2 regions of the Oceanobacillus sp. FSL K6-0118 genome follow, and region 1 is predicted to be linked to the other one. Evidence: a T-box and tRNA genes for the amino acid it is inferred to sense, from the RefSeq annotation. Region 1 holds a T-box; the other holds one or more tRNA genes.
What was found. The T-box of region 1 lies ahead of alaS (alanine--tRNA ligase). A T-box ahead of a tRNA ligase gene usually reads a tRNA of that ligase, here a tRNA-Ala.

Region 1 (14,676 bases):
TCGTTTAGGGGTGGCTTCGGGGTTAGCTACAAACCCTCTAAACAAAACATTATCCGTAATGATTAATCCGTCTGAATTCAACAACGGTAAAGAAAGCTCAAAAAACCGTTGATACTGGCCTTTTGCAGCATCAATAAATATTAAATCAAACTTATCGTCTGTATCCATTAATTCATTGAGTTTCTCTAAAGCATCTCCAAAAATAACATCGATATTCTTTTCTTTATTTAAAAGTTTAATATTTTGAATAGCTTGTTTATAGCGAACCTCATCTCTCTCCATTGTTACAATTTGAGATTTCGGACTTGCCTCTAGCATTCGTAGTGCCGAATAGCCAATTGCTGTTCCTATTTCCAAAATCCTTTTTGGTCTTTTAATTTGAATAATTTGCGTTACAAAATGCATACTAACCTGATCCATAATGGGAATATTATCTTCTATGGCTTGTTCTTCCAGCTCTTTAATCCAAATGTTTTTATCTGGAAGTGTATGTAACAAATAGTTATTTATTAAATCATCCATCTTAAGTACCTCTTTCATTATTAGAAACTGGGTATTCGCTAGTATCTAGCGAATACCCTAGCTGCATTACGCAGGAGAAGAAAGTTTAAACTTTCTTCACTAAAAAAATTAGAAATATGAATGAACTTCTTATTTTCTTCTTATTTTAATTCAAATATTTTTTTCTATTTTCATTATGTTCATCATAGGTTTTCGCATAATGTATTTTTCCTTTACGGTCATGTAAGAAAAATAAATAGTCGGAACCCTTCGGTTGCAATACCGCCTCTAAAGAGCTTTTAGAAAAATTCGCAATTGGACCGATCGGTAGACCTTTAATTCGGTAGGTATTATACGGTGATTCTACTTCTAAATGTTTGTATAAAGTAGTTTCTAAATGTTCACCAGTTGCATATGCAACTGTAGGATCTGTTTCTAATCGCATTCCTTTTTTCAATCGATTGTAAAATACACCTGCTATTTCTTTCCTTTGCTCATTATTACTAGCCTCTTTTTCAACTAGTGAAGCAAAAGTTAATACTTCATGGAGACTAAATTCACTTTTTTCTATTTGGTCCATATAAGGTGATACAACATCTTGAGTTTGTGAAACCATCTTTTCAATTATTGATTGTATCGAAGGCTTCTCTTCATCATATCGATAAGTAGCAGCAAATAAATAACCTTCTAATGGTGAAATAATTTCATCCTTTAATATATCTTTAGGTAAGATAGAATATTTCTCCATCAGCTTAACTATAAAGTCTTTATCATTAGCGACTTGTAAGAATTCCTCTTTTGAAAAATTAAAGTTCTTTGCATAAATTTCAGCTATTTGATCAATATTTAACCCTTCAGGAATCGTAACAGTATATAATGCTGTAGTTTTTCCCTTTTGTAGGCTTTCTGTTATTTCATCCAAAGTCATAGATGGGGTGAACGTATAATTACCCGCTTGAAAATTAGATTCATTATTTACTTTTATATAAAATAGATAAATGATTGCATTTTTGATAACACCGTTTTCCTCTAAAATATTAGCTATAGTAGAAGAAGAAGAACCTAAAGGTATTTCTACGGTAATCTTCTTATCGCTGGTAGGATCTACTGGTTTTAAAGCAGATTTTACATAAAAATAGCCTGCTATACCACTTATGCCTATTATTAAAACGATTGCTAAAATTACCAAAGATACTATCTTTCTAACCTTACTTGCTTCTTCATTAGTCGCAATGAGATTGTCCACAAACTCACCTTTGGATTTCTTTTTGGACATTCGGTTCCCCCCTCATTCGACTTATTATACTAAAAAAGACTAATATTATCCATGATTTTCACTATACTTATACTTATGTAACATAAAAAAACTGACACCAAAATTGGTATCAGTTTAGTTTCATTCACATTTTATGAATCCAATTCTTCATCAGCAAGAGTATTCAACATTTCTTCAACCATTTCCCATTCCTCATCAGATTCAATTGGAAATAACGTCAAATCCTCTTTTTCTGTTTCCTCATATTTAAAAGCATAAACCTCAACTTCTTCATCATCGGCCTGCTCAACAGGTACTACCGCAATATAAGAGTCTCCTGTTTGATCAACATCAAAAGTAAAAAGAACTTCAAATAAATGTTCTTCTCCATTTTCGTCAGGAACAATGATACGTTCTTTTTTATCCAGCGACACACTCTCACCTCATTTTTGATCTAAATATCCTTGTAATATCATAACTGCAGCCATTTTATCAATTACTTTTTTTCTTTTTTTTCGACTAACATCTGCCTCTAACAGAATTCTTTCAGCAGCCATAGTTGTTAATCTTTCATCCCACATAACAATTGGAATGTTAAAAGTGTCTTCAATATGTTCTGCAAAACGTTCAGATGCTTCTGCCCGCTCTCCTATTGTACCATTCATGTTCTTAGGAAGACCAACTATAGCCTTACCAATTTCATGTTCTTTTATTATTTTAGAAAGTTCGTCATCTGCAGATGTTATATTTGTTTCATCCCAATAAATGGTGGTTAAACCTTGTGCTGTCCAACCGAGTGCATCACTTATTGCAACCCCAATCGTTTTGGAGCCAACATCAAATCCTATAATTTTCATTTAATCCGCCTTTTTTTGTTCCAAATAAGATTTTACTAGTTCTTCTATCACTTCGTCACGTTCAACTTTTCTTATTAGATTTCTGGCATCATTATATCTAGGAATATATGCTGGGTCACCTGATAATAAATATCCGACAATTTGATTAATTGGATTATAACCTTTTTCTTTTAAAGAACCGTGGACTGTGAAAAGTATTTCTTTTATGTCCTGTTCGTATGGTTCTTCAGAAAAGTTAAACTTCATTGTTTTATCAATTGAACTCATTTTGACACCCCGTTCTTAGAAAAACTATCATTTTCTTTAACTATTGGAAGCATACCATATGTTTATATAAAGTTAAACTTATTATTTATTTAATTGTCTCCAACACGTAATCTTTTGCGGATTGAATAGCTTCCAAGATCTTGGCAGGATCTTTACCACCTGCTTGAGCCATATCTGGACGACCTCCCCCGCCGCCGCCACAAATTTGTGCAGCCTGTTTAATTAACTTACCTGCATGGAAACCTTTCTCAACTAAATCCTTCGATACACCAGAAGCAAGTTGAACCTTTCCGTTGTTTTCTGTTGCTAATAAGATGATACAAGAACCTAACTTTTGTTTTAAATCATCAATCATATTTCTTAACTGGTTCATATCTCTTACATGAACTTGTTGAGCTAATAAGGTTACACCTTCTATGGTTTCAACCTGTTCCATAACCTGCGAACTTTCTGCATTTGCAAGTTTTGCACTTAATGATTCATTTTCTTTTTGCAATTGTTTCATTTCATGGAACATATTTTCAATACGTTCTGGAAGACTTTCTTCATTTGATTTAAATAAATTAGCTGATGTATGCAAAATATTTAATTTTCCATTTAAATACTGATAAGCTTCTTTACTAGTTACAGCCTCAATCCTTCTAGTTCCTGCTCCAATCCCGCTTTCCGAAACAAGTTTAAATAGACCTATTTCGGATGTGTTTTTAACGTGGCATCCCCCACATAATTCTAAACTAAAATCTCCCATTTGCACGACACGAACAATGTCTCCATATTTTTCACCAAATAGTGCCATTGCTCCCATTTCTTTCGCTTCTTGTAGTTTTTTAAGACTTATTTCCACTGGAATGGCTTCCCATATTTTCTCATTAACAATTTCCTCGACTTTTCTTAACTCTTCATCAGATAATGGATTAAAATGAGAAAAGTCGAATCGTAATCTTTCTGGTGTTACTAAAGAGCCCGCCTGATTCACATGAGAACCGAGTACATCTTTTAACGCCTGATGAAGTAAGTGTGTTGCTGAATGGTTCTTAATAATAGAATTACGGAATTCAGAATCCACAGCCGCTTTAACCATATCATTTACATTTAATTCTCCATCTTTGACTATAACACGGTGAATATTCTGGCCTTTTGGAGACTTCTGTACATCCTCAACAAGGGCAGAGGCATTATCAATATAGATCCATCCCTTATCCGCAACTTGTCCGCCACTCTCAGCGTAAAATGGAGTTTTATTTAAAAATAGGAAAACCGTATCTCCTGTTTTAGCAGTATTAATCATTTCACTTCCGTCAAATAATGCAACAACCTTGGTATCAATCTCTAAATTATCATAACCGATAAATTCACTGTCAACTTCAATTTCACTTAATACAGTATCTTGAACTTGCATAGAGTCTACTTTTTGTCTTGCATTTCTTGCCCGGCTACGTTGTTTATCCATTTCTTTGTTATATCCAGCTTCATCAATAGAGAAACCATGTTCTTCCACATATTCCTCTGTTAATTCTTTAGGGAAACCGTATGTATCATATAAACGGAATACTTCCTCCCCAGGGAATACTTTACTTCCATTTGCTTTCTCTTTTTCAATAATCGTTGTTAATATCTCTAATCCATCATTCAATGTTTCATGGAATCGTTCTTCTTCCACTTTTACAACAGATCCAATAAATTCTTTTTGTTTTAACACTTCTGGGTAAAAATCTTTCATAATTTCCCCAACTGTTTCTACTAATTCATACATAAATGGCTTATTAATACCAATTTCTTTAGCAAATCTTACAGCTCTACGTATGAGTCTTCGTAAAACATATCCTCTACCTTCATTCGATGGTAATGCACCATCACCAACGGCAAAACTAACTGTTCGAATATGGTCAGCAATTACTTTAAATGCAGTATCACCTTCCATTGATTTCCCATACGTCGTAGTAGCTAATTCTTCTGTTTTCCGGATGATAGGTAAAAATAAGTCTGTCTCGAAGTTTGTAGGTGTATTTTGAATTACCGAAGTTACACGTTCTAATCCCATACCTGTATCAATGTTTTTCTTTGGTAAAGGCGTATAGGTGTGATCTGGGTTATGGTTAAATTGAGAGAAGACTAAGTTCCAAATTTCTAAATAACGGTTATTCTCTCCACCAGGATATAATTCAGGATCATTCGGGTCATTTCCAAATTCTTCTCCTCTATCATAAAAAATCTCTGTATTTGGACCACTCGGACCCTCACCAATATCCCAGAAGTTTTCTTCAATACGGATAATTCTTTCTTTCGGTAATTTAATATCATTTAACCAAAAGTCATAAGCTTCATCGTCTTCTGGGTGAACCGTAACGGATAATAATTCTGGATTAAGATTCAACCATTTTTCATCCGTTAAAAATTCCCAAGCCCATTCAATCGCTTCTTTTTTAAAATAATCGCCAATAGAAAAGTTTCCTAGCATTTCAAAAAACGTATGATGCCTAGCTGTATATCCGACATTTTCGATATCATTGGTACGAATAGCTTTTTGGGCATTAACCATACGTGGGTTTTCCGGTATAACACGACCATCAAAATATTTCTTTAAAGTCGCTACTCCACTGTTAATCCATAATAGAGAGGGATCATCCTTAGGAACTAGAGATACACTTGGTTCCACGCGATGACCTTTCTCCTTAAAAAAATCAATATACATTTGTCTAATTTCTGCTGATGTTAATTGTTTCATACATTAATCCTCCAATATCGACTTATTAAATGATGAAATCTTTAAGAACAAAGGCGCAAGCGCCCGTTTAGCGACGTACGGACTGGACTGAGCCGTAGGAGATAAAGGAAACACGACGAACGGAGTGAGTCGATGTTGACTTATCGTACGGAGGTGAAGGAAGTCTCGCTAGTCGCTGGGCGCTGGAGCCGGACGTGGCTATTTCTGTATCTAAGTGATCCACAGCCATACAAATTTTAGAATTCCTAGATAACTAAAAAAAACTCCTCTCTGCATGCATGCAGGGACGAGATTTTCGCGGTACCACCCTATTTATGAACTAATTTTTCGTTCATCACTTAGATCATCATAACGGTATGAAACCGGCGAGTATTAATCGCACTCCAGTGTAGCTTTCCATGATTTTGAACTAGGATTTTTTTCAGCCAATGAAAACCCTTCTCTAGAAGCCAAATAATCATGTACTTTTCACCTTCAATGTTTTTATATTAATTTATTATAAAGAAGACTTCCATCAGTGAGGTATTTCCTTCATCCCCCACTAATGGTTAGTCGAACTTATCAGACCTTTACAGGCAGTCATGTGTCCATAACAAACTGAAATTCCTTATACTTTAATCCTTTAAAAAAGACAGACTTTATTAAAGTATAAAAAATATTAAAGTACTTGTCAATTACGAATAGGTATTGTAGAAATATGTGTTACAATCACTTTAATAATTGACATGACGGGAACTGCTAAAATCATTCCGATAACACCAAACAGTTGACCTCCTAATAAAAGGACAAAAATAATAGCAATAGGATGAATCGCCACGCTCCTACCTACTATGTACGGAGATAACAAATTTGCTTCTATAATTTGAATAACGAAAATACTAACAACGGCAAATAAGACTAATTTGATAGAATTTGTCGTTGTAAAAGCTATAATAACAACAGGTACTGCACCAATAATAGGTCCAAAATAAGGAATAATATTCGTAACTCCCATAATAACGCCTAATAACAAAGAGTAATCAATATTCAAAAACCTGAAAATAATAAATGCTGTTAAGCCAACAAAAAAGCAAACAATAAATTGTCCACGAATGTAATCCCCTAAACTATCATCTATCGCGTGAACAATTTTGGTTGTTCGTGTTTCATACTTTTTAGGAATGAATTTCTTCAAAAATAATTTGATTTTGTCATAGTCCTTTAAAAAATAAAAAACCAGTACCGGAATCACTGTAATGGTAATGACCATATCAAAAATTTTCGTATAACCACTAATTATTTTTGTTAATAATTGATCTAGTGAATCCTCTACATTAATAAAAAATTCATCCATTTTATCGTGTACGGTTTCCGGCATGAATGAGGTATATTCATATAAACTATAAATCATCGTTTGATACGTTTTTGTCATTTCTGGTAAGTGATTAGCCAAATCTTGAATTTGTTGGATAATTAAAGGATAAAGTTTATATACCAAATATCCAACCCCACCAAAAAACAAAATATAAATAAGTAAAATCGCTATTCCTCTATGAATGTTATAACTACAAAGCTTTTCAATAACAGGATATAGTAAGTAAGCGATTAAGCATGAAATTAAAAATGGGGTTAATAGCTTCCATAGGAAAACAAAGATTTTACCATAATAAGGAAAGGTTTTTATAAGTAAAAAAGCAAAAAGTATGAATAGTACTCCAAAAATAAGCCAGTATATAATTGATATTCTCTTTTCATCACGAAACATAATTAGAACCTCCTTAGCTTTATTTTTTATAACTAAGGAGTTCTATTGTAATCTTAGTTCTTCTTCCGAAAATAAATCATTTAATGAACTTAAACTACCATCCGCTTCGATTTGATGAACCGCTAATTCATTATTTACTACCGTCATTTCGATGAAACAAGACCAACAATAAAAATTCTGTGCTCCTATTTTTCCAATATCTTTGCTATTACAATTAGGGCAACGCATTATCATCTAAACACCTCTTTTTTTGATGAGTTTTCAATGATAGGCTTGCCCATTTTTTTCCAAAATATACTATTTAATCCATAAAATCATACGGAGATAACTCTTCATCGGTATTTTCAGATTCTAAGACTTGCATTTTTTCAATATCCAGTCTTTTAGAAAGTCGTTCATTTAGTGATGTATATCTCCTGTTTGTATCAATCGTTTGGATACCTTTTAAAAATGCGTTTTTTTCACCACAAATAATTAAAGAATCCTTACTTCTTGTAATGGCGGTATATAATAAATTTTTTCTTAGCATTCTATGATAGGTTGTAACTACCGGAAATACTACTATTGGAAATTCACTTCCTTGTGATTTATGGATGGAAATGCAATATGCATGTGTAAAATTCACATAATCTTTTCTAGGATATACTACTTCCCTATCGTCATAAGAAATCACTATTTGTTCTTCATTTTCCTTATTTTCATCAGGCTTAAAGATAGCCACAATTTCACCAATGTCTCCATTATAAACCCCATCTTCCGGTTGATTCACTAATTGAATGACTCTGTCGCCTACACGATAAATAACGTCTTGGAATCTAACTTCTCTTTTTCCTTTTTTCCTTGGGTTAATCAATTGTTGGAGCTGCTCATTTATAACGGTTATCCCCGCCTGTGAACGATACATTGGTGCAAGAACTTGCATGTCATTGTAATCGATACCTTTAGCATTCGCCTTCTCAAAAATAGTTGTTATCGCCTGAATCATCTGATATTCATTACATGAAATAAAACTGAAATCCTTCGCGTTTTTTAAAGATTCAACTGTACAATTATTATTTTTTATTTCATGTGCCAGTTGTATAATCTTTGATCCTTCTTTTTGTCGGTATACTTCATTTAAGCTTACAGAAGGAATATAACCACTATTTAATAAATCAGAAAGAACCTGCCCAGGCCCAACAGAAGGAAGTTGATCCTCATCACCAACTAATAATACTTGCATATCATTTGGTATAGCCTTAAATAAACTATTTGCTAACCAGATATCTACCATGGAAAACTCATCAACAATTAAAAACTTCCCGTCTAATTGTTCGTTTTCCCCTTTGTCAAATTCGTTCATACCATTCCAACCTAAAAGTCTATGAATGGTTGAAGTTGGAAGCCCAGTTGATTCATTTAGTCGTTTTGCAGCTCTTCCAGTAGGAGCCGCTAAAACAAATGGAAAATCGGCTTTGTTTTTATAGTCACCTGGGTTCAAAGATAGGTCAAATATAGCGGCATATGCTTTAATAATCCCTTTAATTACCGTTGTTTTCCCTGTACCAGGCCCACCTGTTAAAATCATTATTTTAGAATGGATCGCCTGATTAATTGCCTCAAATTGTTCTTTTCCATAACTCAATACTTCTTGTTCTTCGATGTCTCCAATAATTTTCATTAATTCAGCCACTGGGGTACGTTCTTCTGTTTCGTTTTGGATAATTCTATTTAAGTGGGTTGCAAAGCCATCTTCGGCATAATAAAGGGACGGTAAATAGACGTTACCACTTTGAATAATTACCTTCTTTTCTTGATTAAGTTCGTCTAATCTATCTGCTATAAGATTGTCTGTTAATTCAACACTTGAAGCAAGTAATTCCTTCACTTCATTCACACAGAGATCAAGCGGTATATATACATGACCATCTTGTACACTTTTTTGTAATACATAAATACATCCTGCACCAATCCGGTTAGGATGTGTTAATGAAAGTCCATTCTGTTTTGCAATCGCATCAGCTGTTTGAAAGCCAAATCCTTCAATATCAAATACAAACTGGTATGGATCCTCTTCCATATTTTCAATCGATGACTCTTTATAGGCGGCAAAAATTTTTTGTGCCATTTTTAAACCGATTTGATATTTTGATAAATAAAGCACGACGTGTTCGAATCCTTGATTTTCCTGAAGGCTCTGAACTAATTTGTCTCTAGTTTCTTTTTTCAAACCTTTTATATCCTGAAGACTTTCTGGATCATCCAATATTTTGGAAATAGCATTCGAACCTAGTTTTTTTACGATTCGTGATGCTAATCTTTTACCAATACCATGGAACAAATCGCTTGAAAGATAGGCTATAAGCCCATCTTCTGAATTAGGTACAAAGGTTTGATAAGAGACAACATTATATTGTAAACCGAATTTTGGATGACGTTCGAATTCACCATAAAAATAGTAGGACATTGCTTCTGTCAAATTCGAAAAATACCCTTTGATCACAACATCCTTTTCTCTAAAATCTTCATTTGTCTCGATAACTTTTATTTTGGCTATGGAAAAATGTTCATGCTCATTGTGAAAAATGGTATATAGTAGTTCACCTTTAATATACTTTTTGTCTTCTGAATTCTGAACACTTTCCATGGTAAACCCCCACTATTCGTTGCTGTTTTCTTTTAATAAGCTTTCCACATTCTTCTTCCCATTCGCTGCAAGTAAATGATCAGGTTGAATTCCTAACGCCTTATTAAAGCAATTCAATGCATCTTCCATATTTTCATTAAATAATTCGATTACTCCTAGATTATAGTAAGCATCGGAATGATTTGGATTTAGTTTTAACACATCCAAAAACACTTGTTTTGCATCATTGAGAATATTACTCTGCGCCAAGGCAAGTCCATACTGAAAAAGAATATCATCATCTTCATGGTTCAGTTCACTTGCTCTTAGTAAATATGGTAACGAAAGCTTAAACTGTTCTTGATTCATAAATGATAGACCTAACATAAAATATACATCAGCTTCATTTAGCCCTAACTGTTCCGCTTTTTGAAAGTTCGTTATTGCATGCTCAAATTGAGATTGTTCAAAGTAAAGATTTCCAAGTCCATAATAAGCTGTTGCACTATTGTTATCTAATTCAAGTGCTTTATTAAAAAAACGTTTGGCACGTTCATATTCTTTTAAATGCAACAACAGGTTACCAAAGTTTATATAACCTAATGGATCAATTGGATTTTCCTCGATTACATCATTAAATAACTTTGCCGCTTCTTCATATTTTTGTTCTTGCATATAAGCAATGCCTTGTGTATTTTTATCCATATAAAAAAACTCCTCAAACTAACCTACGTACGGAAGTGATTCATTATTTTTTATAATTTCATCTATCGTCCCACCACCAAGGCATACATCCCCATCGTAAAAAACAACGGCTTGACCCGGTGTAATGGCACGTTGGCTTTCATGAAAATCAACTTTTACTTTTCCATCTTCTAATAATGTAACTGTAACACCACTATCTTTTTGACGATAACGGAATTTCGCCGTACATGTAAACGATTTTTCTATATCATCCGGATTAATCCAGTTTAGATTTGTCGCTATAAGTGCTTCGGAGTACAATTTATCGTTTGAATATCCTTGTTCCACATAAAGCACATTTTCCTTAAGATTTTTACCTACAACAAACCACGGGTCCCCGGCTCCACCGATACCAAGTCCTTGTCTTTGTCCAATCGTATAATACATTAACCCATCATGACGACCTTTAACTTCTCCGTCTAGTGTTCTCATCTCTCCCGGTTGAGCGGGGAGATATTCACTCAAAAATTGTTTAAAATTTCGTTCACCGATAAAGCAAATTCCGGTAGAATCTTTTTTCGTTGCTGTTACTAATCCAGCCTCTTTTGCAATTTCACGTACTTTTGGTTTCGGTATTTCTCCTAGAGGAAACATTACTTTTCTTAATACGTCCTCCGATAATTGATTAAGGAAGTAAGTTTGGTCCTTATTATCGTCAACCCCTCTTAACAATTGAATCTTACCATCTACTTCCCTTACACGCGCATAATGACCGGTTGCTAAGTAGTCTGCACCAAGAGATAAAGCATAATCTAAAAATGCTTTAAACTTTATTTCCTTATTACACATCACATCGGGATTTGGCGTTCTTCCTGCCTTATATTCATCAAGAAAATACGTAAATACTTTATCCCAGTATTCCTTTTCAAAGTTAACAGAGTAATATGGGATATCCAATTGATTACATACTCGAACAACATCGTCAAAATCCTCTGTCGCCGTACAAACACCAAATTCATCCGTATCATCCCAGTTTTTCATAAAAATACCAACTACATCGTAGCCTTGTTCTTTTAATAATAATGCGGCAACAGAGGAGTCTACACCTCCACTCATACCTACTACAACACGTATATCTTTATTATCCTTCATTTATTTTCACTTTCCTTTTGTTAGTCGATTTACAATTTTCGCCACACGCTTTGCTGCGTCTTTAACATTTTCAACTGTATTAAAGTTTCCAAAGCTAAATCGAATAGAATTAGTTGTACAAGGATTTCCTTTACCGAACATAGCAGAAAGTACATGAGAGGGCTCAACACTACCAGCTGTACAAGCACTACCACTCGATGCAGCAATTCCCTCTAAATCAAAGTTCGTTAATAACTGCTCCACGTTCGTTCCAGGGAAACTAATATTAATAATAGAAGAAATCTGAGAGTCAAAATCACCATTTATTTCAAATTCAACATTATTTTCCTTAAGTTCCTGCAAGAACAATTCCTTAAATGATTGATATTGTTTCCTTCTTTCTTCTTTCTTTTCCATTGCCAACTCAACCGCTTTTTGAAAGCCCACGATACTCACTACATTTTCAGTTCCTGGGCGCCGTTTCCTTTCTTGTTCTCCACCAAATTGTAGCGTATGAATGGGTATCCCATCTTTTACATATAAAAATCCCACACCCTTAGGACCATATATTTTATGGGATGATACAGATAACAAATCAATTCCTAAATCCTTAACATCAATGTCTAATAGACCATAAGCTTGTACAGCATCTGTATGAAAATAAGCTTGATGATCTATCAACATTTCCCCAATTTCAGGAATTGGTTGAATTATACCAGTTTCATTATTCACATACATAACAGAGACGATTATAGTATCGTCTCGCAATGACTTTTCCAAATCTTCAACTAGAATTTTACCATCTTCATAGACAGGTAAATACGTTACATCAAATCCGCTTTTTTCAAGAAATTCAGCTGAATGTAGCGTTGCATGATGTTCTTGAGACGTAGTTATAATATGATTTCCTTTATCGCGATTAGCAAAAGCAGTTCCTATTAAAGCTAGATTATCTGATTCCGTTCCTCCACTAGTAAAGATAATTTCTTTTTCGTTAGCATGAATACTCTGAGCCATGACACGTCTTGCTTCATCCAACAATTGTCTTGCCTTTCTTCCAAATGAATGGACACTTGAAGGATTACCGAATGTTTGTTGGTAAATTGGGTACATTGCATCAATTACTTCTTTCTCCATTGGAGTTGTTGCAGCATGATCCAAATAAATTGCTTCCATTATCTTCTTTCCTTTCCTACAAAACTCTCGACATTGTTTTAACCTCGATTAAATATAAAACATATAAGCTTGTTGTTTTTCACCGTCGCCATAATTTTTAAGATCCTCTAGTGTTGTTTTATCTAATACCTCTTTTATCGCATCACGAATTCTTCCCCATAATTCCTGTTGAGCTGGAGGTTCATCTTCAATACCTTCGACTAGGGTAATTGGTCCCTCTAATACACGAACAACATCCCCTGCTGTTATATCCTTTGGGTCTTTAGCTAATACATAACCTCCGTATGCGCCACGAATACTTTTAATAAGTCCAGCATTACGTAATGGAGAAGCAAGTTGTTCTAGGTAGTGTTCAGATAAATCATTATCCTTTGCAATGGATTTTAATGAAGTAGGTCCCTCTCCATGCTTTTTAGCTAAATCAATCATAATCGTTAATCCGTATCTTCCTTTAGTAGATATTTTCATTTTATAGCACCTCTATTTAATAAATCTAATTTTTAGTTTCTTCCTTTTATTTTAAACAAATTTTCCTTATTAAAAAACTGCGGATATTTTATAAGTGATCTTTTAAAAATATCATTTTAAACTAGTATGTCCGAATACACAATACTTGATATTATAGCATGAATAACATGTCTCTTGCATTTATGTCGAATTGGAATTAAGCTTTATACTAAAATATCATAAATCAAGTGGCATCAAAAGTGATATTATGGTGATGTTCAAAAAGGGGGATGAAAAGGACTTTTACGTTGCCCACAGGACGTGGCGGTTTTGGTAGAAATTCCGCTATCGCCAACAAGGAACGTCGAAGTTCACCGGACTTTTTAAACAATCTCTAAGAAAAAACTTATTTTGATCCACATTGGCAAGGGGGAGTATGGAATGAATCACGAACCACTGGCCTATCGTATGCGTCCGACAAATATAGAAGAAGTAATCGGTCAACAACACCTAATTGGCGAGGGTAAAATTTTATATCGAATGGTAAAAGCCAATCTATTATCTTCCATGATTTTGTTCGGTCCACCTGGTACAGGAAAAACCTCTATGGCAACAGCATTAGCTAAAACATTAAATCTTCCAGTTAAATTATTAAATGCTGTTACAGATAAAAAGAAAGATATGGAAATAGTTGTCGAAGAAGCAAAAATGCGGGGAAACATGGTTTTAATACTTGATGAAGTTCATCGCCTTGATAAAGCAAAACAAGATTTTCTTCTCCCCCATTTAGAAAGCAATTTAGTTACTTTAATTGGTTGTACGACAAGTAATCCGTATCATGCCATTAATCCTGCAATAAGAAGTAGATGTCATTTATTTGAACTGCATCCACTAACATTAGAAGATATTCGTACAGCTTTAACTCGTGCTATTCAACACACTGAAAGAGGATTCGGCTCAAGAGATGTACATATTAGTGAAGATGCACTTAATCATTTTGCTTTTGCTTCCGGGGGCGATTTACGTTCGGCTTTAAATGGATTAGAGCTGGCAGTTCTTTCTACACCTAGTGATAAAAATCATAGAATCGAAATTACCTTAGAAATAGCGGAAGAATGTATGCAAAAGAAAAGCTTCTCTCATGATAAGAATGGAGACGCACATTACGATGTTATTTCCGCTTTTCAAAAGTCGATACGAGGTAGTGACGTCGACGCAGCTTTACATTATTTAGGGCGCTTAATTGAAGCAGGTGATCTTGATAGTATTGCAAGAAGGATGATA
Region 2 (14,676 bases), 2.1 Mb from region 1:
GTGAACGTTTTGAAGCACAAGTGAAAGAAAGAGAAGAAGGAAACGATGAAGCGCATCTTATGGATGAGGATTTCCTAGAGGCGTTGGAATATGGTATGCCTCCAACAGGTGGGCTTGGAATAGGTATTGATCGTCTAGTCATGTTATTGACCAATTCACCATCTATTAGGGACGTTCTTTTATTCCCTCAGATGCGTAATAAATAATATAAAGGCTTTGAACTAATACTAAGTTTTAGTTCAAAGCTTTTTTTCATGCTGCAAAAAAATGGCGGTATTATGAGTGCTTAAAAATACTAATTGGTAAAAATGTTAGGAACGTGTAAAGATGAGAATGTACGATCTTAACTTTTTAAGGAAGTTTCATTAGGGCAAACAGGTAATATAAAGTACCAACGAAAATTACCTTCAAAGAATTGCACTCGAAAATCCAACTGGGAGAATTATTAAGCACAGGCTAATTTAAAAGGGAAGTAAAGATAAAACAATTAGTCAGAAGCAACTCTATATTAACTTTGTTAACTTTTTGTAAAAAAGTACTTGATTTTAATATGGATAAGTGGTAAATTATTAAACGTTGCTTCTCTAATAAGAGAGACAACAAAAAAGAGTTTTAAAAAAGTGTTGACTTTCAAAACTCGCCATGTTATATTAATAAAGTCGCTGTTACAAAGCGGTGATAAACATTTGCTCTTTGAAAACTGAACAAAACAACCAGTATGTTAAGATAAAAGAAACTCGTTTTCTTTTAAAATAGAAGGTAACACTTCTAAAAGCTAAGAGATAGAATTAATTATGTTAATTCTAAACAAACTTTTTTGGAGAGTTTGATCTTGGCTCAGGACGAACGCTGGCGGCGTGCCTAATACATGCAAGTCGAGCGCTGGAAGCTAATTTCATCCCTTCGGGATGAAATTAGTGGAAAGAGCGGCGGACGGGTGAGTAACACGTGGGCAACCTACCTATAAGACTGGGATAACTCGCGGAAACGTGAGCTAATACCGGATAATACTTTTTATTGCATAATAAGAAGTTTGAAAGGCGGCGTAAGCTGTCACTTATAGATGGGCCCGCGGCGCATTAGCTAGTTGGTGAGGTAAAGGCTCACCAAGGCAACGATGCGTAGCCGACCTGAGAGGGTGATCGGCCACACTGGGACTGAGACACGGCCCAGACTCCTACGGGAGGCAGCAGTAGGGAATCTTCCGCAATGGACGAAAGTCTGACGGAGCAACGCCGCGTGAGTGAAGAAGGTTTTCGGATCGTAAAACTCTGTTGTTAGGGAAGAACAAGTCAGGTAGTAACTGACCTGACCTTGACGGTACCTAACCAGAAAGCCACGGCTAACTACGTGCCAGCAGCCGCGGTAATACGTAGGTGGCAAGCGTTGTCCGGATTTATTGGGCGTAAAGCGCTCGCAGGCGGTCTTTTAAGTCTGATGTGAAAGCCCACGGCTTAACCGTGGAGGGTCATTGGAAACTGGAGGACTTGAGTGCAGAAGAGGAGAGTGGAATTCCATGTGTAGCGGTGAAATGCGTAGAGATATGGAGGAACACCAGTGGCGAAGGCGACTCTCTGGTCTGTAACTGACGCTGAGGAGCGAAAGCGTGGGTAGCGAACAGGATTAGATACCCTGGTAGTCCACGCCGTAAACGATGAGTGCTAGGTGTTAGGGGGTTTCCGCCCCTTAGTGCTGAAGTTAACGCATTAAGCACTCCGCCTGGGGAGTACGGCCGCAAGGCTGAAACTCAAAAGAATTGACGGGGACCCGCACAAGCGGTGGAGCATGTGGTTTAATTCGAAGCAACGCGAAGAACCTTACCAGGTCTTGACATCCTTTCGACCTCCCTAGAGATAGGGATTTCCCTTCGGGGACGAAAGTGACAGGTGGTGCATGGTTGTCGTCAGCTCGTGTCGTGAGATGTTGGGTTAAGTCCCGCAACGAGCGCAACCCTTGATCTTAGTTGCCAGCATTAAGTTGGGCACTCTAAGGTGACTGCCGGTGACAAACCGGAGGAAGGTGGGGATGACGTCAAATCATCATGCCCCTTATGACCTGGGCTACACACGTGCTACAATGGATGGTACAAAGGGCAGCGAAACCGCAAGGTCAAGCAAATCCCATAAAACCATTCTCAGTTCGGATTGTAGGCTGCAACTCGCCTACATGAAGCCGGAATCGCTAGTAATCGCGGATCAGCATGCCGCGGTGAATACGTTCCCGGGTCTTGTACACACCGCCCGTCACACCACGAGAGTTGGTAACACCCGAAGTCGGTGAGGTAACCTTTTGGAGCCAGCCGCCGAAGGTGGGACCAATGATTGGGGTGAAGTCGTAACAAGGTAGCCGTATCGGAAGGTGCGGCTGGATCACCTCCTTTCTAAGGATTATTACGGAACATCCAGGTTTGGATGAAGCATACTGTGTTGTTTGGTTCAGTTTTGAGAGAGCAAATCTCTCTGAAACTTTGTACCTTGAAAACTAAATAAGAGTAAACAAGACATCAAATTTTAAAGCGATAAAACGCTTATTCATTGTAAACTTAGTTAAGTGAATAAGGGCGCACGGTGGATGCCTTGGCACTAGGAGCCGATGAAGGACGGGACTAACACCGATATGCCTCGGGGAGTTGTAAGTAAACATAGATCCGAGGATTTCCGAATGGGGAAACCCACTGTTCGTAATGGAACAGGACTTATGTCTGAATACATAGGGCATAAGAGGCACACCCAGGGAACTGAAACATCTCAGTACCTGGAGGAAGAGAAAGCAAATGCGATTTCCCAAGTAGCGGCGAGCGAAACGGAAACAGCCCAAACCAGAGAGCTTGCTCTCTGGGGTTGTAGGACACTCCACAAGGAGTTACAAAGAAATTCTTTAGATGAATCAACCTGGAAAGGTTAGCCAAAGAGGGTAACAGCCCTGTAATCGAAAAAGAATTTCCTCCGGAGTGGATCCTGAGTACGGCGGAACACGTGGAATTCCGTCGGAATCCGGGAGGACCATCTCCCAAGGCTAAATACTCCCTAGTGACCGATAGTGAACCAGTACCGTGAGGGAAAGGTGAAAAGCACCCCGGGAGGGGAGTGAAAGAGTACCTGAAACCGTGTGCCTACAAGTAGTCGAAGCGCGTTCATGCGTAACGGCGTACCTTTTGTAGAATGGACCGGCGAGTTACGATTGTATGCAAGGTTAAGTGGAAGACACGGAGCCGTAGCGAAAGCGAGTCTGAATAGGGCGATTTAGTATGCGGTCGTAGACCCGAAACCGTGTGATCTACCCATGTCCAGGGTGAAGGTCAGGTAACACTGACTGGAGGCCCGAACCCACGTATGTTGAAAAATGCGGGGATGAGGTGTGGGTAGGGGTGAAATGCCAATCGAACACGGAGATAGCTGGTTCTCTCCGAAATAGCTTTAGGGCTAGCCTCAAGATGATGAGTACTGGAGGTAGAGCACTGATTGGACTAGGGGCCCTCATCGGGTTACCGAATTCAGTCAAACTCCGAATGCCAGATACTTAAACTTGGGAGTCAGACTATGGGTGATAAGGTTCATAGTCGAAAGGGAAACAGCCCAGACCACCAGCTAAGGTCCCAAAGTATACGTTAAGTGGAAAAGGATGTGGAGTTGCTTAGACAACCAGGATGTTGGCTTAGAAGCAGCCACCATTTAAAGAGTGCGTAATAGCTCACTGGTCGAGTGACTCTGCGCCGAAAATGTACCGGGGCTAAACGTATCACCGAAGCTGTGGATTGTTCTTACGAACAATGGTAGGAGAGCGTTCTAAGTGCTGTGAAGTCAGACCGTGAGGACTGGTGGAGCGCTTAGAAGTGAGAATGCCGGTATGAGTAGCGAAAAAAGAGTGAGAATCTCTTTCACCGAATGCCTAAGGTTTCCTGAGGAAGGCTCGTCCTCTCAGGGTTAGTCGGGACCTAAGCCGAGGCCGAAAGGCGTAGGCGATGGACAACAGGCAGATATTCCTGTACCACCTCATGACCGTTTGAGCGATGGGGGGACGCAGTAGGATAAGGAATGCGCACGGATGGATGTGTGCGCCCAAGCAGTGAGAAAGTCAGGTAGGCAAATCCGCCTGGCCATTTCAAGCTGTGATGGGGAGGCCTTCTGGCCGAAGTTCCTGATTTCACACTGCCGAGAAAAGCCTCTAGCAAGGTCACAGGTGCCCGTACCGCAAACCGACACAGGTAGGCGAGGAGAGAATCCTAAGGTGAGCGGGAGAACTCTCGTTAAGGAACTCGGCAAAATGACCCCGTAACTTAGGGAGAAGGGGTGCTCTACGGAGTAGAGCCGCAGTGAATAGGCCCAAGCGACTGTTTAGCAAAAACACAGGTCTCTGCGAAGCCGAAAGGCGAAGTATAGGGGCTGACACCTGCCCGGTGCTGGAAGGTTAAGGGGAAGAGTTAGGGCTTTCGCCCGAAGCTTAGAACCGAAGCCCCAGTAAACGGCGGCCGTAACTATAACGGTCCTAAGGTAGCGAAATTCCTTGTCGGGTAAGTTCCGACCCGCACGAAAGGTGCAACGACTTGGGCACTGTCTCAACGAGAGACCCGGTGAAATTATACGATGCGTGAAGATGCGCATTACCCGCGACAGGACGGAAAGACCCCGTGGAGCTTTACTGTAGCCTGATATTGAATGTCTGTGCAGCTTGTACAGGATAGGTGGGAGCCTTAGAAACGTGAGCGCCAGCTTACGTGGAGGCATCCGTGGGATACCACCCTGGCTGTATGGACCTTCTAACCCAGGACCGTGATCCGGTTCGGAGACAGTGTCAGGCGGGCAGTTTGACTGGGGCGGTCGCCTCCCAAAAGGTAACGGAGGCGCCCAAAGGTTCCCTCAGAATGGTTGGAAATCATTCGCAGAGTGTAAAGGCAGAAGGGAGCTTGACTGCGAGACCTACAAGTCGAGCAGGGACGAAAGTCGGGCTTAGTGATCCGGTGGTTCCGCATGGAAGGGCCATCGCTCAACGGATAAAAGCTACCCCGGGGATAACAGGCTTATCTCCCCCAAGAGTTCACATCGACGGGGAGGTTTGGCACCTCGATGTCGGCTCATCGCATCCTGGGGCTGTAGTCGGTCCCAAGGGTTGGGCTGTTCGCCCATTAAAGCGGTACGCGAGCTGGGTTCAGAACGTCGTGAGACAGTTCGGTCCCTATCCGTCGTGGGCGTTGGAAGTTTGAGAGGAGCTGTCCTTAGTACGAGAGGACCGGGATGGACATACCGCTGGTGTACCAGTTGTTCCGCCAGGAGCATAGCTGGGTAGCTACGTATGGAAAGGATAAGTGCTGAAAGCATCTAAGCATGAAGCCCCCCTCAAGATGAGACTTCCCATCATTTTAAATGAGTAAGATCCCTCAGAGACGATGAGGTTAATAGGTTTGAGGTGGAAGCGTGGCGACACGTGGAGCTGACAAATACTAATCGATCGAGGACTTAACTAAATTCTTTCGATGTCTTGATTTACTCTTATTTAGTTTTTAAAAAAAGGCTTGCTTTTTCGACAAGCAATGATATAATATATCTTGTCTTAATTAATTAAATGTCTGGTGACGATGGCGGAGAGGTCACACCTGTTCCCATACCGAACACAGAAGTTAAGCTCTCCAGCGCCGATGGTAGTTGGGGGTTCCCCTGCGAGAGTAGGACGTTGCCAGACTTAATTAGGAGGATTAGCTCAGCTGGGAGAGCACCTGCCTTACAAGCAGGGGGTCACAGGTTCGAGCCCTGTATCCTCCACCATGCCGGCCTAGCTCAATTGGTAGAGCAACTGACTTGTAATCAGTAGGTTGGGGGTTCAAGTCCTCTGGCCGGCACCACTTTTAAGAGCCATTAGCTCAGTCGGTAGAGCATCTGACTTTTAATCAGAGGGTCGAAGGTTCGAATCCTTCATGGCTCACCATTATGCGGGTGTGGCGGAATTGGCAGACGCGCTAGACTTAGGATCTAGTATCTTCGGATGTGGGGGTTCGACTCCCTTCACCCGCACCATAAACATCATTACACGCGGAAGTAGTTCAGTGGTAGAACACCACCTTGCCAAGGTGGGGGTCGCGGGTTCGAATCCCGTCTTCCGCTCCAGACCCTATTTGCCGGGGTGGCGGAACTGGCAGACGCACAGGACTTAAAATCCTGCGGTAGGTGACTACCGTACCGGTTCGATTCCGGTCCTCGGCACCATATGCGCCCGTAGCTCAATTGGATAGAGCGTTTGACTACGGATCAAAAGGTTAGGGGTTCGACTCCTCTCGGGCGCGCCATATAAAACGGGAAGTAGCTCAGCTTGGTAGAGCACATGGTTTGGGACCATGGGGTCGCAGGTTCGAATCCTGTCTTCCCGACCATTATTCAACGGGGCCTTAGCTCAGCTGGGAGAGCGCCTGCTTTGCACGCAGGAGGTCAGCGGTTCGATCCCGCTAGGCTCCACCAACTTTTAATTTGCTCTTTGAAAACTGAACAAAACAACCAGTATGTTAAGATAAAAGAAACTCGTTTTCATTTAAAATAGAAGGTAACACTTCTAAAAGCTAAGAGATAGAATTAATTATGTTAATTCTAAACAAACTTTTTTGGAGAGTTTGATCTTGGCTCAGGACGAACGCTGGCGGCGTGCCTAATACATGCAAGTCGAGCGCGGGAAGCTCTTCTGATCCCTTCGGGGTGAAGAGAGTGGAACGAGCGGCGGACGGGTGAGTAACACGTGGGCAACCTACCTATAAGACTGGGATAACTCGCGGAAACGTGAGCTAATACCGGATAATACTTTTTATTGCATAATAAGAAGTTTGAAAGGCGGCGTAAGCTGTCACTTATAGATGGGCCCGCGGCGCATTAGCTAGTTGGTGAGGTAAAGGCTCACCAAGGCAACGATGCGTAGCCGACCTGAGAGGGTGATCGGCCACACTGGGACTGAGACACGGCCCAGACTCCTACGGGAGGCAGCAGTAGGGAATCTTCCGCAATGGACGAAAGTCTGACGGAGCAACGCCGCGTGAGTGAAGAAGGTTTTCGGATCGTAAAACTCTGTTGTTAGGGAAGAACAAGTCAGGTAGTAACTGACCTGACCTTGACGGTACCTAACCAGAAAGCCACGGCTAACTACGTGCCAGCAGCCGCGGTAATACGTAGGTGGCAAGCGTTGTCCGGATTTATTGGGCGTAAAGCGCTCGCAGGCGGTCTTTTAAGTCTGATGTGAAAGCCCACGGCTTAACCGTGGAGGGTCATTGGAAACTGGAGGACTTGAGTGCAGAAGAGGAGAGTGGAATTCCATGTGTAGCGGTGAAATGCGTAGAGATATGGAGGAACACCAGTGGCGAAGGCGACTCTCTGGTCTGTAACTGACGCTGAGGAGCGAAAGCGTGGGTAGCGAACAGGATTAGATACCCTGGTAGTCCACGCCGTAAACGATGAGTGCTAGGTGTTAGGGGGTTTCCGCCCCTTAGTGCTGAAGTTAACGCATTAAGCACTCCGCCTGGGGAGTACGGCCGCAAGGCTGAAACTCAAAAGAATTGACGGGGACCCGCACAAGCGGTGGAGCATGTGGTTTAATTCGAAGCAACGCGAAGAACCTTACCAGGTCTTGACATCCTTTCGACCTCCCTAGAGATAGGGATTTCCCTTCGGGGACGAAAGTGACAGGTGGTGCATGGTTGTCGTCAGCTCGTGTCGTGAGATGTTGGGTTAAGTCCCGCAACGAGCGCAACCCTTGATCTTAGTTGCCAGCATTAAGTTGGGCACTCTAAGGTGACTGCCGGTGACAAACCGGAGGAAGGTGGGGATGACGTCAAATCATCATGCCCCTTATGACCTGGGCTACACACGTGCTACAATGGATGGTACAAAGGGCAGCGAAACCGCAAGGTCAAGCAAATCCCATAAAACCATTCTCAGTTCGGATTGTAGGCTGCAACTCGCCTACATGAAGCCGGAATCGCTAGTAATCGCGGATCAGCATGCCGCGGTGAATACGTTCCCGGGTCTTGTACACACCGCCCGTCACACCACGAGAGTTGGTAACACCCGAAGTCGGTGAGGTAACCTTTTGGAGCCAGCCGCCGAAGGTGGGACCAATGATTGGGGTGAAGTCGTAACAAGGTAGCCGTATCGGAAGGTGCGGCTGGATCACCTCCTTTCTAAGGATTATTACGGAACATCCAGGTTTGGATGAAGCATACTGTGTTGTTTGGTTCAGTTTTGAGAGAGCAAATCTCTCTGAAACTTTGTACCTTGAAAACTAAATAAGAGTAAACAAGACATCAAATTTTAAAGCGATAAAACGCTTATTCATTGTAAACTTAGTTAAGTGAATAAGGGCGCACGGTGGATGCCTTGGCACTAGGAGCCGATGAAGGACGGGACTAACACCGATATGCCTCGGGGAGTTGTAAGTAAACTTAGATCCGAGGATTTCCGAATGGGGAAACCCACTGTTCGTAATGGAACAGGACTTATGTCTGAATACATAGGGCATAAGAGGCACACCCAGGGAACTGAAACATCTCAGTACCTGGAGGAAGAGAAAGCAAATGCGATTTCCCAAGTAGCGGCGAGCGAAACGGAAACAGCCCAAACCAGAGAGCTTGCTCTCTGGGGTTGTAGGACACTCCACAAGGAGTTACAAAGAAATTCTTTAGATGAATCAACCTGGAAAGGTTAGCCAAAGAGGGTAACAGCCCTGTAATCGAAAAAGAATTTCCTCCGGAGTGGATCCTGAGTACGGCGGAACACGTGGAATTCCGTCGGAATCCGGGAGGACCATCTCCCAAGGCTAAATACTCCCTAGTGACCGATAGTGAACCAGTACCGTGAGGGAAAGGTGAAAAGCACCCCGGGAGGGGAGTGAAAGAGTACCTGAAACCGTGTGCCTACAAGTAGTCGAAGCGCGTTCATGCGTAACGGCGTACCTTTTGTAGAATGGACCGGCGAGTTACGATTGTATGCAAGGTTAAGTGGAAGACACGGAGCCGTAGCGAAAGCGAGTCTGAATAGGGCGATTTAGTATGCGGTCGTAGACCCGAAACCGTGTGATCTACCCATGTCCAGGGTGAAGGTCAGGTAACACTGACTGGAGGCCCGAACCCACGTATGTTGAAAAATGCGGGGATGAGGTGTGGGTAGGGGTGAAATGCCAATCGAACACGGAGATAGCTGGTTCTCTCCGAAATAGCTTTAGGGCTAGCCTCAAGATGATGAGTACTGGAGGTAGAGCACTGATTGGACTAGGGGCCCTCATCGGGTTACCGAATTCAGTCAAACTCCGAATGCCAGATACTTAAACTTGGGAGTCAGACTATGGGTGATAAGGTTCATAGTCGAAAGGGAAACAGCCCAGACCACCAGCTAAGGTCCCAAAGTATACGTTAAGTGGAAAAGGATGTGGAGTTGCTTAGACAACCAGGATGTTGGCTTAGAAGCAGCCACCATTTAAAGAGTGCGTAATAGCTCACTGGTCGAGTGACTCTGCGCCGAAAATGTACCGGGGCTAAACGTATCACCGAAGCTGTGGATTGTTCTTACGAACAATGGTAGGAGAGCGTTCTAAGTGCTGTGAAGTCAGACCGTGAGGACTGGTGGAGCGCTTAGAAGTGAGAATGCCGGTATGAGTAGCGAAAAAAGAGTGAGAATCTCTTTCACCGAATGCCTAAGGTTTCCTGAGGAAGGCTCGTCCTCTCAGGGTTAGTCGGGACCTAAGCCGAGGCCGAAAGGCGTAGGCGATGGACAACAGGCAGATATTCCTGTACCACCTCATGACCGTTTGAGCGATGGGGGGACGCAGTAGGATAAGGAATGCGCACGGATGGATGTGTGCGCCCAAGCAGTGAGAAAGTCAGGTAGGCAAATCCGCCTGGCCATTTCAAGCTGTGATGGGGAGGCCTTCTGGCCGAAGTTCCTGATTTCACACTGCCGAGAAAAGCCTCTAGCAAGGTCACAGGTGCCCGTACCGCAAACCGACACAGGTAGGCGAGGAGAGAATCCTAAGGTGAGCGGGAGAACTCTCGTTAAGGAACTCGGCAAAATGACCCCGTAACTTAGGGAGAAGGGGTGCTCTACGGAGTAGAGCCGCAGTGAATAGGCCCAAGCGACTGTTTAGCAAAAACACAGGTCTCTGCGAAGCCGAAAGGCGAAGTATAGGGGCTGACACCTGCCCGGTGCTGGAAGGTTAAGGGGAAGAGTTAGGGCTTTCGCCCGAAGCTTAGAACCGAAGCCCCAGTAAACGGCGGCCGTAACTATAACGGTCCTAAGGTAGCGAAATTCCTTGTCGGGTAAGTTCCGACCCGCACGAAAGGTGCAACGACTTGGGCACTGTCTCAACGAGAGACCCGGTGAAATTATACGATGCGTGAAGATGCGCATTACCCGCGACAGGACGGAAAGACCCCGTGGAGCTTTACTGTAGCCTGATATTGAATGTCTGTGCAGCTTGTACAGGATAGGTGGGAGCCTTAGAAACGTGAGCGCCAGCTTACGTGGAGGCATCCGTGGGATACCACCCTGGCTGTATGGACCTTCTAACCCAGGACCGTGATCCGGTTCGGAGACAGTGTCAGGCGGGCAGTTTGACTGGGGCGGTCGCCTCCCAAAAGGTAACGGAGGCGCCCAAAGGTTCCCTCAGAATGGTTGGAAATCATTCGCAGAGTGTAAAGGCAGAAGGGAGCTTGACTGCGAGACCTACAAGTCGAGCAGGGACGAAAGTCGGGCTTAGTGATCCGGTGGTTCCGCATGGAAGGGCCATCGCTCAACGGATAAAAGCTACCCCGGGGATAACAGGCTTATCTCCCCCAAGAGTTCACATCGACGGGGAGGTTTGGCACCTCGATGTCGGCTCATCGCATCCTGGGGCTGTAGTCGGTCCCAAGGGTTGGGCTGTTCGCCCATTAAAGCGGTACGCGAGCTGGGTTCAGAACGTCGTGAGACAGTTCGGTCCCTATCCGTCGTGGGCGTTGGAAGTTTGAGAGGAGCTGTCCTTAGTACGAGAGGACCGGGATGGACATACCGCTGGTGTACCAGTTGTTCCGCCAGGAGCATAGCTGGGTAGCTACGTATGGAAAGGATAAGTGCTGAAAGCATCTAAGCATGAAGCCCCCCTCAAGATGAGACTTCCCATCATTTTAAATGAGTAAGATCCCTCAGAGACGATGAGGTTAATAGGTTTGAGGTGGAAGCGTGGCGACACGTGGAGCTGACAAATACTAATCGATCGAGGACTTAACTAACTTCTTTTCATGTCTTGATTTACTCTTATTTAGTTTTCAGGATACAAATCCTAATTGAATATCAATTGTCTGGTAGCGATGGCGGAGAGGTCACACCTGTTCCCATACCGAACACAGAAGTTAAGCTCTCCAGCGCCGATGGTAGTTGGGGGTTCCCCCTGCGAGAGTAGGGCGCCGCCAGGCAAATGAAAAAACATCTAGGACAATCAACCTAGGTGTTTTTTGTTCTATAAAAAATCGATTTGAAAGAAGCTTTTCGTAAGGATAAGAAGCATAAAAACAAAAAAGTATACTTGTTGCATAAAAGGGTTTTACCACAGTATTAAAAAATATTTAGTATTTTATTAACGCTCTGGTAACAGGAAAAGAATTTATTCCAAGCCTTCCTCCTCAAATTTCTGGAAACAAAGAGGGTAGGTGGGAGATCAACTGCCCGTAAAGGTCCGATAAGTGCGACTAACCATCAGTGGGGATGAAGGAAAACCCCCTCTGATGGAAGTCTTCTTTATACTAAGTCGATGACAGGGAACCTAATTATAATAAGACAGCATAAAATTAAGGATTGACACATAAATTTTAATACCACTCTATCTTTAGAGTTGTTTTGTTATTATATCTTTTAGATAGGGGGGATTTCCTATAGTTTACGTAAATCAAATATTAGGAGAGGACTTTTATGTTATAGCAATTCGCTTACTAATTGCACTTCTTCTATCAGGACTTATTGGCTTTGAAAGAGAAATGAATAATCATTCTGCTGGCTTCCGTACACATATTTTAGTAGGTGTTGGTTCTTGTTTAATGATGTTAATGTCGCTCTATGGTTTTTCATCATTAATTGATACTTATGGTAATATACGTTTCGATCCTGCACGAATACCTTCATATGTAATTAGTGGTATCGGATTTTTAGGGGCAGGTACGATTATCGTTTACGGTGGAACAATAAGAGGTTTAACTACGGCAGCGTCTATTTGGACAGTGGCAGGTTTAGGATTAGTTGTTGGATTAGGTATGTATGGTGCGGCTATATTAGCTACATTAATTATATTAATTAGCTTAGTATTCCTGAACAACTTTGAAAAGTTATTTCAAAGTAGGCGTTCCTTTTCTTCCGTAAATATTACGATTGACCATAATACGAATCTGAGTTTATTAGTAAATTTATTTGAGCAATTTGATGTAAAAATTCTTTCTATTGAAATTACTAATATCGAGAAAAAAATGAGAAATGTTCAAATTAAAGTTGAAAGGAACAAAAGAATCGATAAAATAAACCTTTATGATGAATTATCAAGATTAACAGGGGTACGAAACATATCATAATTAAGCTTTAATTTATCTTATTATATTTTTTTAAGAAAAGTCACGTCCAGCTTTAGTGAGACCTCCCTTACCTCATGTCACGATAAGGAGAACCTGCCGACTTGGTCTTTTTTATCCTTCCTTTTGAACACGTGCTGTAAGGGAGTTTCCGCTTTTGATTCTAAAAATCTTACACGTATAATTAGGTGTAAGGTTTTGTTTTCAATAATTTTGTCTAAAATATATAAAAGGTATTTGCATCTCAAAAATGTTGGCGTATAATAAGAGTATAGTCAAAGATAGTCAAAGTCAAATGCATTGAAAATACTGACATTAACAACGTGCAAGAGGGGATGGATCTGATGAGTAATATCTCAGATATCATTGAGCAATATTTAAAAACTGTTTTTCAAATGAAAGGCCAAAATGCAATTGAAATAAAGAGAAGTGAAGTCGCCAATCGCTTCCAGTGTGTTCCATCACAAATTAATTATGTTATTAATACTCGTTTTACGTTAGAAAAAGGTTACATTGTAGAGAGTAAACGTGGTGGTGGAGGATACATTCGTATTATGCGAGTGAGGCATAAGGATAAATCTACATTAATTGATGAGATTATTGAAATGGCTAATCCAACTATATCCCAACGATCGGCTACTGACATACTAGATCGACTCTTAGAAGAGGAAATTATAACGGAACGAGAGGCGAAAATTATGCTAAGTGCCATGGAACGTACCACTTTAGCATTTAACCTTCCGTTAAGAGATGAAATACGTTCCAGAATCTTAACCGCTATGTTATCACAACTAAAGTATTTTTAGTTTAAATTTACTATACAAAGGGAATTACCTTGGCAGGTAGGAAAGTATAAAATCTTTCCCGTCTGCATAAGTGCAACTAAGCCATCCACCGAAAGGCTTGGCGGATGCCAAGTTTTCTAATACCAGTAGTTGTAAAGGGGGAAGAAACAGTGGAATGCCAAGAATGTCATAAACGTCCAGCGACACTGCATTTTACACAAGTTATTAATGGTAAAAAGACGGAAATAAGTGTATGTAATGTATGTGCAAAAGAAAAAGGTTATGTGACGTATCCAGAGGAAGAAGCTTATTCTCTTCATAATTTATTATCAGGTCTTTTTAATTTTGATACGTCGAAAATAGATAATCCAACTTTGCAGAAAGTGAAAGATCTGCAATGCCCACAATGTAAAATGACATTTGCTCAATTTAAGCAAGTTGGCAAGTTTGGATGTGCTACTTGTTATGAAACATTTTCGGATAAATTAGATCCAATATTAAGACGTGTTCATGCGGGTAATACAAAACATTATGGAAAAATACCTAAACGTGCAGGTAATGATATACAAATGAAACGTCAGTTGAACCATTACAAGAGTCAATTACAGCAATTGATAGAAAATGAAGCATTTGAAGAGGCAGCTAAAGTAAGGGATCAGATTAAGGAGCTTGAAGCTAATATAAGAGATAAAGAAGCAGGTGATAATGCATGACACTCGAACATTTTATGAATGATGCTATTAGCCCTTGGATGCGTGAAGAAGGGCCGAGTAGTGATATTGTGATGAGTAGCCGCATTCGCCTTGCAAGAAATATAGCAAGTATACCTTATCCTATTATTGCTGAAGAGGAGAAACTTGCAGAAGTAAGGAAACTCATTGAAAAAGAATATGCAAACAAGTCATTTAATAGTTATCATAATTTTGAATTTATCCCTATTAGAGAATTAACTGCTATTGAAAATCGAGTTTTAGTAGAAAAGCACTTAATAAGCCCTAATCTTGCTAAACATACGAATGAATCGGCAGTAATAATTTCTGAAAATGAACAAGTATCTATTATGGTAAATGAAGAGGATCATCTTCGTATCCAGCTTTATTTTCCTGGTTTACAGTTACGTCATGCTTTAGATAGAGCATTTGAAATAGATGATTGGTTAGAAGAAAAGGTAAATTATGCTTTTGATGAAAATAAAGGGTATTTAACAACCTGTCCAACCAACGTTGGTACAGGGATGCGTGCTTCGGTTATGATGCATTTACCAGCACTTGCTCTCACAGGACAAATAAATCGAATGATGCCAGCTATTAACCAGTTGGGACTTGTTGTTCGAGGGAT

Region 2: it has a tRNA-Ala gene. The T-box ahead of alaS (alanine--tRNA ligase) is inferred to sense a tRNA for this amino acid. The anticodon was not compared.

Annotation. Positions count from the first base shown of each region.
Region 1 covers NZ_JBBOVR010000001.1:2,415,599-2,430,274, forward strand. The annotation lists gene MHI02_RS12455 (O-methyltransferase) at 1-522, opposite strand, end outside; gene mltG (endolytic transglycosylase MltG) at 668-1,777, opposite strand; gene MHI02_RS12465 (DUF1292 domain-containing protein) at 1,909-2,190, opposite strand; gene ruvX (Holliday junction resolvase RuvX) at 2,200-2,613, opposite strand; gene MHI02_RS12475 (IreB family regulatory phosphoprotein) at 2,614-2,880, opposite strand; gene alaS (alanine--tRNA ligase) at 2,966-5,605, opposite strand; T-box leader at 5,885-6,092, opposite strand; gene MHI02_RS12485 (AI-2E family transporter) at 6,276-7,349, opposite strand; gene MHI02_RS12490 (hypothetical protein) at 7,392-7,577, opposite strand; gene recD2 (SF1B family DNA helicase RecD2) at 7,651-9,975, opposite strand; gene MHI02_RS12500 (tetratricopeptide repeat protein) at 9,988-10,659, opposite strand; gene mnmA (tRNA 2-thiouridine(34) synthase MnmA) at 10,678-11,790, opposite strand; gene MHI02_RS12510 (cysteine desulfurase family protein) at 11,797-12,945, opposite strand; gene cymR (cysteine metabolism transcriptional regulator CymR) at 12,994-13,413, opposite strand; gene MHI02_RS12520 (replication-associated recombination protein A) at 13,834-14,676, shown strand, end outside.
Region 2 covers NZ_JBBOVR010000001.1:305,189-319,864, forward strand. The annotation lists gene lysS (lysine--tRNA ligase) at 1-206, shown strand, start outside; rRNA gene MHI02_RS01485 (16S ribosomal RNA) at 815-2,380, shown strand; rRNA gene MHI02_RS01490 (23S ribosomal RNA) at 2,545-5,461, shown strand; rRNA gene rrf (5S ribosomal RNA) at 5,563-5,676, shown strand; tRNA gene MHI02_RS01500 (tRNA-Val) at 5,684-5,759, shown strand; tRNA gene MHI02_RS01505 (tRNA-Thr) at 5,761-5,836, shown strand; tRNA gene MHI02_RS01510 (tRNA-Lys) at 5,844-5,919, shown strand; tRNA gene MHI02_RS01515 (tRNA-Leu) at 5,924-6,008, shown strand; tRNA gene MHI02_RS01520 (tRNA-Gly) at 6,024-6,098, shown strand; tRNA gene MHI02_RS01525 (tRNA-Leu) at 6,109-6,197, shown strand; tRNA gene MHI02_RS01530 (tRNA-Arg) at 6,201-6,277, shown strand; tRNA gene MHI02_RS01535 (tRNA-Pro) at 6,285-6,361, shown strand; tRNA gene MHI02_RS01540 (tRNA-Ala) at 6,371-6,446, shown strand; rRNA gene MHI02_RS01545 (16S ribosomal RNA) at 6,584-8,149, shown strand; rRNA gene MHI02_RS01550 (23S ribosomal RNA) at 8,314-11,230, shown strand; rRNA gene rrf (5S ribosomal RNA) at 11,299-11,413, shown strand; gene MHI02_RS01560 (MgtC/SapB family protein) at 11,972-12,556, shown strand; gene MHI02_RS01565 (CtsR family transcriptional regulator) at 12,898-13,359, shown strand; gene MHI02_RS01570 (UvrB/UvrC motif-containing protein) at 13,509-14,051, shown strand; gene MHI02_RS01575 (protein arginine kinase) at 14,048-14,676, shown strand, end outside.